Linked DNA regions of Panacibacter microcysteis. The main gene of each other region encodes a partner of the protein of the gene in region 2 in a complex. Links are inferred from orthologs where the notes say so. Each region holds a gene or a part of one and is shown on either strand. Other genes may lie near its edges.

The links.
Region 1: the proteins of mnmG (region 2) and mnmE are in contact, whole or in part, in a solved structure (PDB 9HIP), measured with the Escherichia coli proteins. The link is inferred for Panacibacter microcysteis from one-to-one orthologs.

What each region holds. Positions count from the first base shown.
Region 1 is NZ_JADWYR010000002.1:655,174-659,056, reverse strand. The notes cover bases 988-3,883. They hold mnmE (tRNA uridine-5-carboxymethylaminomethyl(34) synthesis GTPase MnmE), read right to left. Parts: upstream 3,179-3,883; coding sequence 1,796-3,178; downstream 988-1,795. Other genes in these bases: I5907_RS14670 (nucleotidyltransferase family protein), read left to right, coding at 3,696-3,883; I5907_RS14680 (T9SS type A sorting domain-containing protein), read left to right, coding at 988-1,709. Outside these bases: more of I5907_RS14680, read left to right, coding at 1-987. UniProt on the Escherichia coli protein: Exhibits a very high intrinsic GTPase hydrolysis rate. Involved in the addition of a carboxymethylaminomethyl (cmnm) group at the wobble position (U34) of certain tRNAs, forming tRNA-cmnm(5)s(2)U34.
Region 2 is NZ_JADWYR010000001.1:1,459,738-1,464,685, forward strand. The notes cover bases 874-3,848. They hold mnmG (tRNA uridine-5-carboxymethylaminomethyl(34) synthesis enzyme MnmG), read left to right. Parts: upstream 874-1,426; coding sequence 1,427-3,271; downstream 3,272-3,848. Other genes in these bases: ybeY (rRNA maturation RNase YbeY), read left to right, coding at 896-1,339; I5907_RS05905 (hypothetical protein), read left to right, coding at 3,422-3,848. Also shown: chrA (chromate efflux transporter), read left to right, coding at 1-21; nadD (nicotinate (nicotinamide) nucleotide adenylyltransferase), read right to left, coding at 9-581; I5907_RS05890 (FeoA family protein), read right to left, coding at 602-829; more of I5907_RS05905, read left to right, coding at 3,849-4,192; quinolinate synthase NadA, read right to left, coding at 4,268-4,948. UniProt on the Escherichia coli protein: NAD-binding protein involved in the addition of a carboxymethylaminomethyl (cmnm) group at the wobble position (U34) of certain tRNAs, forming tRNA-cmnm(5)s(2)U34.

The DNA of each region.
Region 1 (3,883 bases), on a different replicon or contig from region 2:
CAATTCCTGCGAGCAATACGCCAGGTTATTTTACAGCAGAAACAACCCGGGGCTCAGACGGCAGCGTAAGACTTAATACGAATGGCACAAACATCTCCAGCATAGTGTTAAGGGTTTTTCTAAGAGGTATGCCTGGTGTAAATCCCACAAATACCCAGGCTTCATGGGGGCCCACAAACGGAGGTGTTGACGGGTATGTTGGCGATGTATTTACACTGTCAGCTACGTTACCGACTTACAATATTACCGGCACCGTTTATAATGATGCAGATGGCATGACCAATAACATTATTGACGGCACTGCTACACGCTATGCAGGCGGTACCACGCAGCTCTATGTTAACCTCGTCGATAACAACAACAATGTTTATGCCTCCACTGCTGTTAGCAGTACTGGTACCTATACATTTGCCAACGTCGTTGCTGCTGCCGGCTATAAACTTGTACTCTCTACCAGCAATGCGGTTACCACAGCCTCACTGCCCGCCGCATGGGCTTACACCGGGGAAAAAGAAGGTTCTGGTACCGGCAGTGATGGTACACCCAATGGTATATTGCCACTCGGCGTTCTCACTGCTGATGTAACTACAAGATTTGGTATCAGAAACTGTTCCTCGCCACCTGCCGTTACTGCCGCTGCAGGCACTGCACTTTACTGTGCACAGTCTGCAACCTCTCCCATACAACTTACTGCCACTCCCACCGGCGGACAAGCCCCTTACACTTATGCCTGGACAGGCAGTGGTATTTCCAACGCCACTATTCAAAACCCTACTGCCACTCCCGCTGCTGCAGGATCGTATACCGTGGCTATCACTGATGCGCTCGGCTGTAAGGCCTCCGCTTCTACAGGAAACATTACATACGATAATACTGTTCCTTCCATTTCCTGGAGTTGTGGTACTAACCCTGCATGGTTAAGGCTAAATGAAACCAATGGCACTACCTGGTACTGGACAACTGCATCCGGTGGTAAATTCTATCCTAACAATACCTATAACCCTGCACAGGATGCTACTACTTCTGCCTTGCAGCAACCTTATATTAAAGTTGCAGGGCCTTATACTGTAAAAATCACCAGTGTTAACGGTTGTACCAGTTCCGGCACTATTAACATGAGTGCCACGCCTGCAGGCTGTGCCACAGTGCTCGCAGATGAACACATCAGGCTTACCGCTGCATGGGCGGGTAATAACAATGTACTCGTAAAATGGAACACCCCACTAACAAACATCAGCAACTTTACCATTCAAAGAAGTACCAACGGTACAAACTTTACCGATATTGGCACCACTGAATACACGCAGCCTTCTGCTTACAGTTTTACTGATGTACGCATACCTGCCGGTTGCAGCAAACTGTGGTACAGGGTAAAAGCTACAGACCACAATGGCAGGGAAAACTTTAGCAGCGCAGCATCCTTAAACTGCAACGGCATTTCTGCGGGTAATATCTTTGTTGCCCCTAACCCGGTAGTAAATAAACAGTTTACCCTAAACTATAAAGTACCGGTTACAGGCAAACTAAACTACGAGCTTCTTTCTGTTGATGGCAAACGCATATTGGCAGGCATACTTGAAAACCCGGCACCAGGTGAAACAGCAAGCAAAACAATCGTATTACCTCCGCTTGAAAAAGGCTTGTATTTTTTAAGGGTAAGCAATCAACAATGGATCAGTAAAACAGTAAAGTTGATGATAGGCGAGTAAAATTCCGAAGTCTCATAAACAAAGGATATAAGGCGAAAGATTCATCAATGTGAAAGATATCTGATGCTGCAGACAATATGCGTCGGTTACTTCCCGATACAAAACTTGCTGAATATATAATCCAACATGTCTTCATTCGTTACCTGGCCGGTTATTTCGCCGAGATAATGCAGGCAACGCCTTATATCCAAAGCAAGCAGATCACTTGCCAGGTTATTGTTCATGCCCAGTCTTATATCTTCCAGGGAGGTTGCAACTTCTTTTAGTGCATGGTAATGGCGTGCATTCGTAACAATACTGCTTTCCGTTTGTATTTTGCCATGCAATACCGCATCTGTCATACGCTCTTTCAATGTTTCCGTATGTAAGCCGTCTTTTGCGGAAATAAAAATAATCTTGTCATAATGACCAAATATCCGGCGCCCTTCCGCGTCGTTCAGCCTGTCAATTTTGTTGGCCACCAATATATAGTTAAGAGATTGGGCCTTCATTTCCTGCACACGTGTTTCTATCTCGTCCGCATCATCCTGCACATCAAAAATGTATAATACAAGATCTGCCTGTTTCATTTTTTCTATACTGCGTTCTATGCCTGCCGTTTCAATGATGTCGCTGGTGTGTTTACGTATACCTGCTGTATCAATCAACCGGAACAATATGCCATCAATGTTCAGCACTTCTTCAATCGTATCCCTGGTGGTGCCCGGTATATCGCTTACTATTGCACGATTCTCATTCAACAAAGCATTCAGTAATGTAGACTTCCCGGCGTTTGGCTTGCCAATAATCGCAACACTTACGCCGTTCTTAATTACATTGCCCAACTGAAAAGAGCTAATCAGTTTGTGTACAGCTAATGCAGCTTCATTAACCACAGCATACAATGCAGACCTGTCTGCAAATTCCACATCTTCCTGAGAAAAATCCAGCTCTAGTTCTATCAGCGCGGCAAACTTCAGCAACTGCTCCCTCACGGCCTTTAACGCACCCGAAAAGCCACCACGCATGCTGCCGAGTGCTGCACGCTTAGATGCTTCGGTATTGCTCGCTATAAGATCAGCAACGGCTTCAGCCTGTGCAAGATCCAATTTACCATTTAAGAATGCCCGCTGCGTAAACTCGCCCGGTTTTGCCAGTCTTGCACCATTACTGGTAATCGCCTGCAACACCTGTTGCAAAATGTAGTTTGATCCGTGACAGGATATTTCAATCACATCTTCACCGGTATAAGATCTTGGCTCTTTAAATACTGCAACAACCGCTTCATCCAGCACTGTTTCATTATGCTTAAGCAGTCCTACATGCAGGGTATGCGACGGTTGAAGGGATATTTTTTTAGCAGGAAAAATGTTATCTGCAATGGCTAATGCGGCTTTACCACTTATCCTTATTACACCAATCGCACCAACACCAGGCGGTGTTGCCAGTGCGGCAATTGTATCGTCCCAACCAGTAAATTGTGTATGCATAATGAGTGTGCAAAAATAATGCATCGCCTACAACTCTTTGCTGCAGTTAAAAAACAACAGGTGATGCAAAAAATAAAAACTGACATGCTTTATTTTTTTTGGGAACCGGCAAAGGTTTTTATGGCATCGCCGGTTGTGTCACTCACTTGTACTGATGGTTTTTATGGCGGCTGCAGCGTTGTGTTTCGGCAATGTTCTTTCTATAATAAGTATCTTAAAAACGACAGGTGGCTTAAACAAAGCCTTCTTCACAACACAGTTTGAAGACCGGAAGATGGTATAACCGCAGCGCTACAGTCGCCATAAAAGTGGAACCCTGAACCGAGCGTGGCAACAGGCGATGCCACAACGAACTAAAGCCTGCTACCAAAAATACTCTTTTACAAAAGCCTGTTCGGTATATAAAAATGCTTACTCGGTATTTTTTTAAGCTGATAGTAAAATATAAAGTTGATCTTTAATTAAAGGAAATACCGGCTTTTTTTTACGCAAGACATAGCCAAAACAAACTTTTTATTTGAATTCACTACCGCAGATGGACGAATTAAAACGAAGCATAATAAGGTCTATGACCTATTTTGATATTTTTCATTACCCCATGACTTCGGCGGAAATAAGAGCGCACCTGGACATGCCGTGTACAGAACAGGAACTTGCCGGCGCACTTGCTGCTCTCATGAAAGAAAAAATACTTTTTAAAACACA
Region 2 (4,948 bases):
CTCAACAATTACTTCCTGTAATAACCGGAGTGAATGATTTCTTTTTCTACTACATCCGGAACCAGGTATTTGATTGATTTTCCTTGCCTTATATAATTTCTGATCATAGTAGACGAAATCTGAAGTAATGGCGCGTCTGCCAGCACCGTGATGTTTGGTGCTGCTGATTCTACCTCGAACCCTGGCCTTGTATAAACAACCAGGTTATTTTGTGAGAGCAGTTTATCCGCATTTTTCCATTTATGTATATTCTGAAAACTATCTGAACCCATAATTACCGAAAATTCGTCGGACCGATTTTTTTCTCTAAGATAAGCCATCGTATCGATTGTGTAAGAGGGGCGTGGTAGCCTGAATTCCACATCTGAACTGGTAAATGCAAGGTTTTCTTCGGTCGCAATTCTTACCAGGTGTAGCCTGTCGTATTCGTTTAGCAGCGAATGACTTTGTTTTAGGGGGTTTTGTGGAGAAACAATAAACCAGATTTTCTTAAGATCGGTATTATTCATTACGTGACTGGCAATAATAAGGTGACCAATATGAATGGGATTAAAAGACCCAAAGTACAAGCCGATTTTCATAAGCAAAATATAAAAAGCTATTAGTCAACTTCTTCTACAAAAATTTGATCTGCCTCGTTCAATCTTAAGCTCAGGTTGTAACCTGCTACACTTACTGATATGGGATCACCTAATGGTGCCACTTGTTCTACCCCTATTATCTCGCCTGGAATACAGCCCATTTCCATCAATTTTATAAATATTTCATCTTTTTCAAAAGACTTAATAATAGCCTTTTTTCCAATCCCTATTTCAGATAATCGTTTCATCTGCACAAAGGTAGATGAGCTTATAAGTCTTTTATTACGAATTTTGGAAGTCTAAATAATACACGATTGGGTAAAGTCTATTTTCATTCAGCCGACAGGAAACTTACTGTCAACAGCAAGACAGGTATAAAGAGAGCCGCCAACAATATTTTTGAAGAAGAAATGATGGTTTTAAATCGTATTGATTATATATTCTGTTCAGACCAGTTTTTACTGCAGATCAACAGGGATTTCCTGCAACACGATTATTTCACTGATATCATCACTTTTGACCTTTCAGACACACCCGGTATAACAGGTGAAGTATATATAAGTGTGGATAGAGTAAAAGAAAATGCAGTAGTGCATAGAACCAGCTTTCTAGATGAAGTGCTCCGTGTTATTTTCCACGGAGCACTTCATTTATGCGGATACAAAGACAAAAAGACCCCAGAACAAAAATTAATGCGTGCCCGGGAAGATTACTATATTAATAAGTTCCACGTGGAACGCGAAAAATTGAACCTTTAACAAGTTTCACGTGGAACAAGCTGTATTGTTGATCTATAATATCTTTGCCCTTCAAATTATTATATGTTCCAGGATTATGATGTGATAGTGGTTGGTGCAGGTCATGCTGGGTGTGAAGCCGCAGCCTCAGCTGCAAACCTCGGCAGTAAAGTCTTACTCATTACCATGAATATGCAAACCATTGCCCAGATGAGTTGCAACCCTGCGATGGGTGGAATAGCAAAAGGCCAAATCGTCAGAGAAATCGATGCGATGGGTGGTTACAGCGGTATTGTTACAGATAAAAGTATGTTGCAGTTTCGCATGCTCAATAAAAGCAAAGGCCCTGCAATGTGGAGCCCTAGAGCACAGAGCGACAGGATGATGTTTGCCGGAGCCTGGAGGGAAATGCTAGAACAAACACCCAATGTTGATTTTTACCAGGACATGGTGAAATCAATTGTTTTGAAAGGTGGAATGGCATGTGGTGTGATAACTGGATTAGGTCACACAATCTTATCCAAAGCAGTCGTAGTTACCAGCGGAACTTTTTTAAACGGTATTATCCATATAGGTGAAAAACAGTTTGGCGGGGGAAGGGTTGCTGAAAAAGCGGCAACAGGAATAACTGAACAATTAATTGCATATGGGTTCGAAAGCGATCGCCTGAAAACCGGAACCCCGCCGAGGGTAGATGGAAGATCGCTTGATTATTCTAAAATGGAAGAACAACGGGGCGATGATGAAATCATTGGTTTCTCGTACCTGAATACTGAAAAACTTCACCCATCAAAACAACGAAGCTGTTATATAACTTACACCAGCCAAAAAGTGCATGATATATTAAAGACGGGGTTTGACCGTAGCCCTATGTTCGCTGGTAGAATTGACGGCGTAGGCCCTCGCTACTGCCCAAGCATTGAAGACAAAATTAACCGCTTTGCGGAGCGGGACCGGCATCAGCTTTTTGTAGAGCCGGAAGGCTTCAATACGGTTGAAATCTATGTTAACGGATTTTCTACATCATTACCCGAAGAAGTTCAATACGAAGCACTTCGTAATATTGAAGGTTTTGAAACTGCAAAGATTTTCAGACCGGGTTATGCAATCGAATACGACTACTTTCCACCTACACAGCTCACTCATTCGCTTGAAACAAAGTTGGTTCAAAACTTATTTTTTGCTGGACAGGTAAACGGAACAACCGGATACGAAGAAGCCGCCTGCCAGGGATTTATGGCAGGTATAAACGCCCATCAAAAAATTAACAATCTTGAACCATTTATCCTGAAGCGCAGTGAAGCTTATATTGGCGTTTTGATAGACGACCTTATTAGTAAAGGAACAGAAGAGCCTTACCGTATGTTTACCAGCAGGGCAGAATACAGAACCTTGTTAAGACAAGATAACGCAGATCTAAGGCTTACCGAAAAAAGTTACCGTCTTGGCCTTGCATCGCAAGATCGCATGGAAAGAGTAAATGATAAGCAGGCATCTGTTAGGGCAATACACGATTACCTGAAAAATATATACGTTGATACCGCAGAAGCGAATAATTACCTGGCGGGTATTAATTCTGCACTGTTGACTGAGAAACAAAAGGCATCCAAAATTCTCTTACGCCCAGATGTAGACATTAACGCACTAATCGATGGAGTACCCAAATTAAGTTTCTTAAAAGAAAAGTATTCCGCAGAATCTCTTGAACAGTCTGAAATACAAATAAAGTATGAACGCTATATTGAAAAAGAACAAGATCTTGTGCTTCGTATGTCAACAATGGAAGAACAAATAATTCCAGATTCTTTCAACTATGATAAAGTTTCTGCGCTTAGTAACGAAGCGTTGCAAAAGTTTAAAAAGATAAAGCCGAGAACGTTAGGACAAGCCGGCAGAATAAGTGGTGTAAACCCAAGCGATGTGCAGATATTAATGGTCTACATGGGCAGGTAATACTAGCATGCGACTTTCATTCAATACAATAATACAAAAATTGACAGGCCTGGTAAACAACCTGTCTAAAAACTAAATTCGGGTTAAATAGGTTTACACATTATTTGGTATCCTCTTATTAATCTTAATATTACACGCAAATAAACTTTGTTGAAAAGATTACTACACTTTTCTTTTTTACTGGCGTTTACATTACTTGCCACATGTAGTTTTGGCCAGCTTACATTACATGGTACCGTGTATGATTACTTTTCAAAAAGACCGCTTGATGCAGTAACCATCCAGAGCTCTTCCGGCAGGTATGCCATTTCTGATTCTACCGGAAAATTTACTATACCCGTTTCCAAAAAAGATTCTGTATGGTTTTCCTATCTCTCAAAAAATACCATGAAGTATCCTATAGATACTATCAGGAACCTGCTGAATTTTGAAATAGCTCTTTATGTAGATGCTGCCTGGCTTCCTGAGATAAAAATCCGCAATAAAAATTATAAACAGGATTCAATTGCCAACCGCCAGGAATACGCAAAGGTTTTCAATTTCAGGAAACCAACTGTAAGAATAACATCGCCGTCGCCAAATAGCTATACGCCCGGTTCTGTTACGGCAGGACTCGATATAAACGAATTCATCAACATGTTTCGTTTCAGGAGGAACAGGCAATTACTGTCTATGCAACAAAGACTGGAAGAACAGGAAAAAGAAAAGTATGTAAACCACCGCTATACAAAATACCTTGTCGGCAAATTAACGCAACTGAAAGATCATGAGCTGGATTCATTTATAAATCTCAGTAAACCCTCTTACGATCTGCTTCTTTACATGAATGATCTTGAACTGGGTTATTATATTCAACAGATATACACACTCTACAAAAACGGCGGCCGCATACAGGATATGTTGAAACCGGAAGAAAATTAAGATACCGGCAGCAGTTTTTCATGGCATCACCTGTTGCGTCGCAATCACTTCATCGGTTGGATTATATGGCAGCATTTAGCCCCCTAAACCTGCAGCCTTACTAATATCAAGCATACGTTGAATGGGTTTAAGAGCTGCCACACGCAGGTTTTCATCCATCAGTATTTCCGGCTCTTCGTACTCCATACACAAATAAAGTTTCTCCAGCGTGTTCAGTTTCATATGCGGGCAATCATTACATGCACATGCATTATCTGGTGGTGCAGGAATAAAAGTTTTCTCCGGTGCATCTTTTTGCATCTGGTGCAAAATACCTGTTTCCGTTGCCACAATAAACGTATTGGCATTATCCGCAACAGCGTATTTCAATAGTTGTGTTGTACTTCCAATAAAATCAGCAATTTTCAATATGCTATCCTCACACTCAGGATGAGCTATCAGTTTGGCCTCAGGGTGCCTCATTTTCAGCCTTGTTATCTTTTCCAGGCTGAATATCTCATGCACCATGCAGGCGCCATTCCAGAGCAGCATATTGCGTCCTATCTGCTTGTTGAGATAAGCACCGAGGTTTTTATCAGGTGCAAAAATGATTGGCTGATCTGCAGGTACACTTTCAATGATCTTTTGTGCATTGCTGCTTGTACAAATAATATCACTCAAAGCTTTTATATCAGCACTGCAGTTTATATACGATATAACAATATGATCAGGGTGTTTTGCCTTAAACGCGCTGAACAGATCTGCGGGTGCACTATC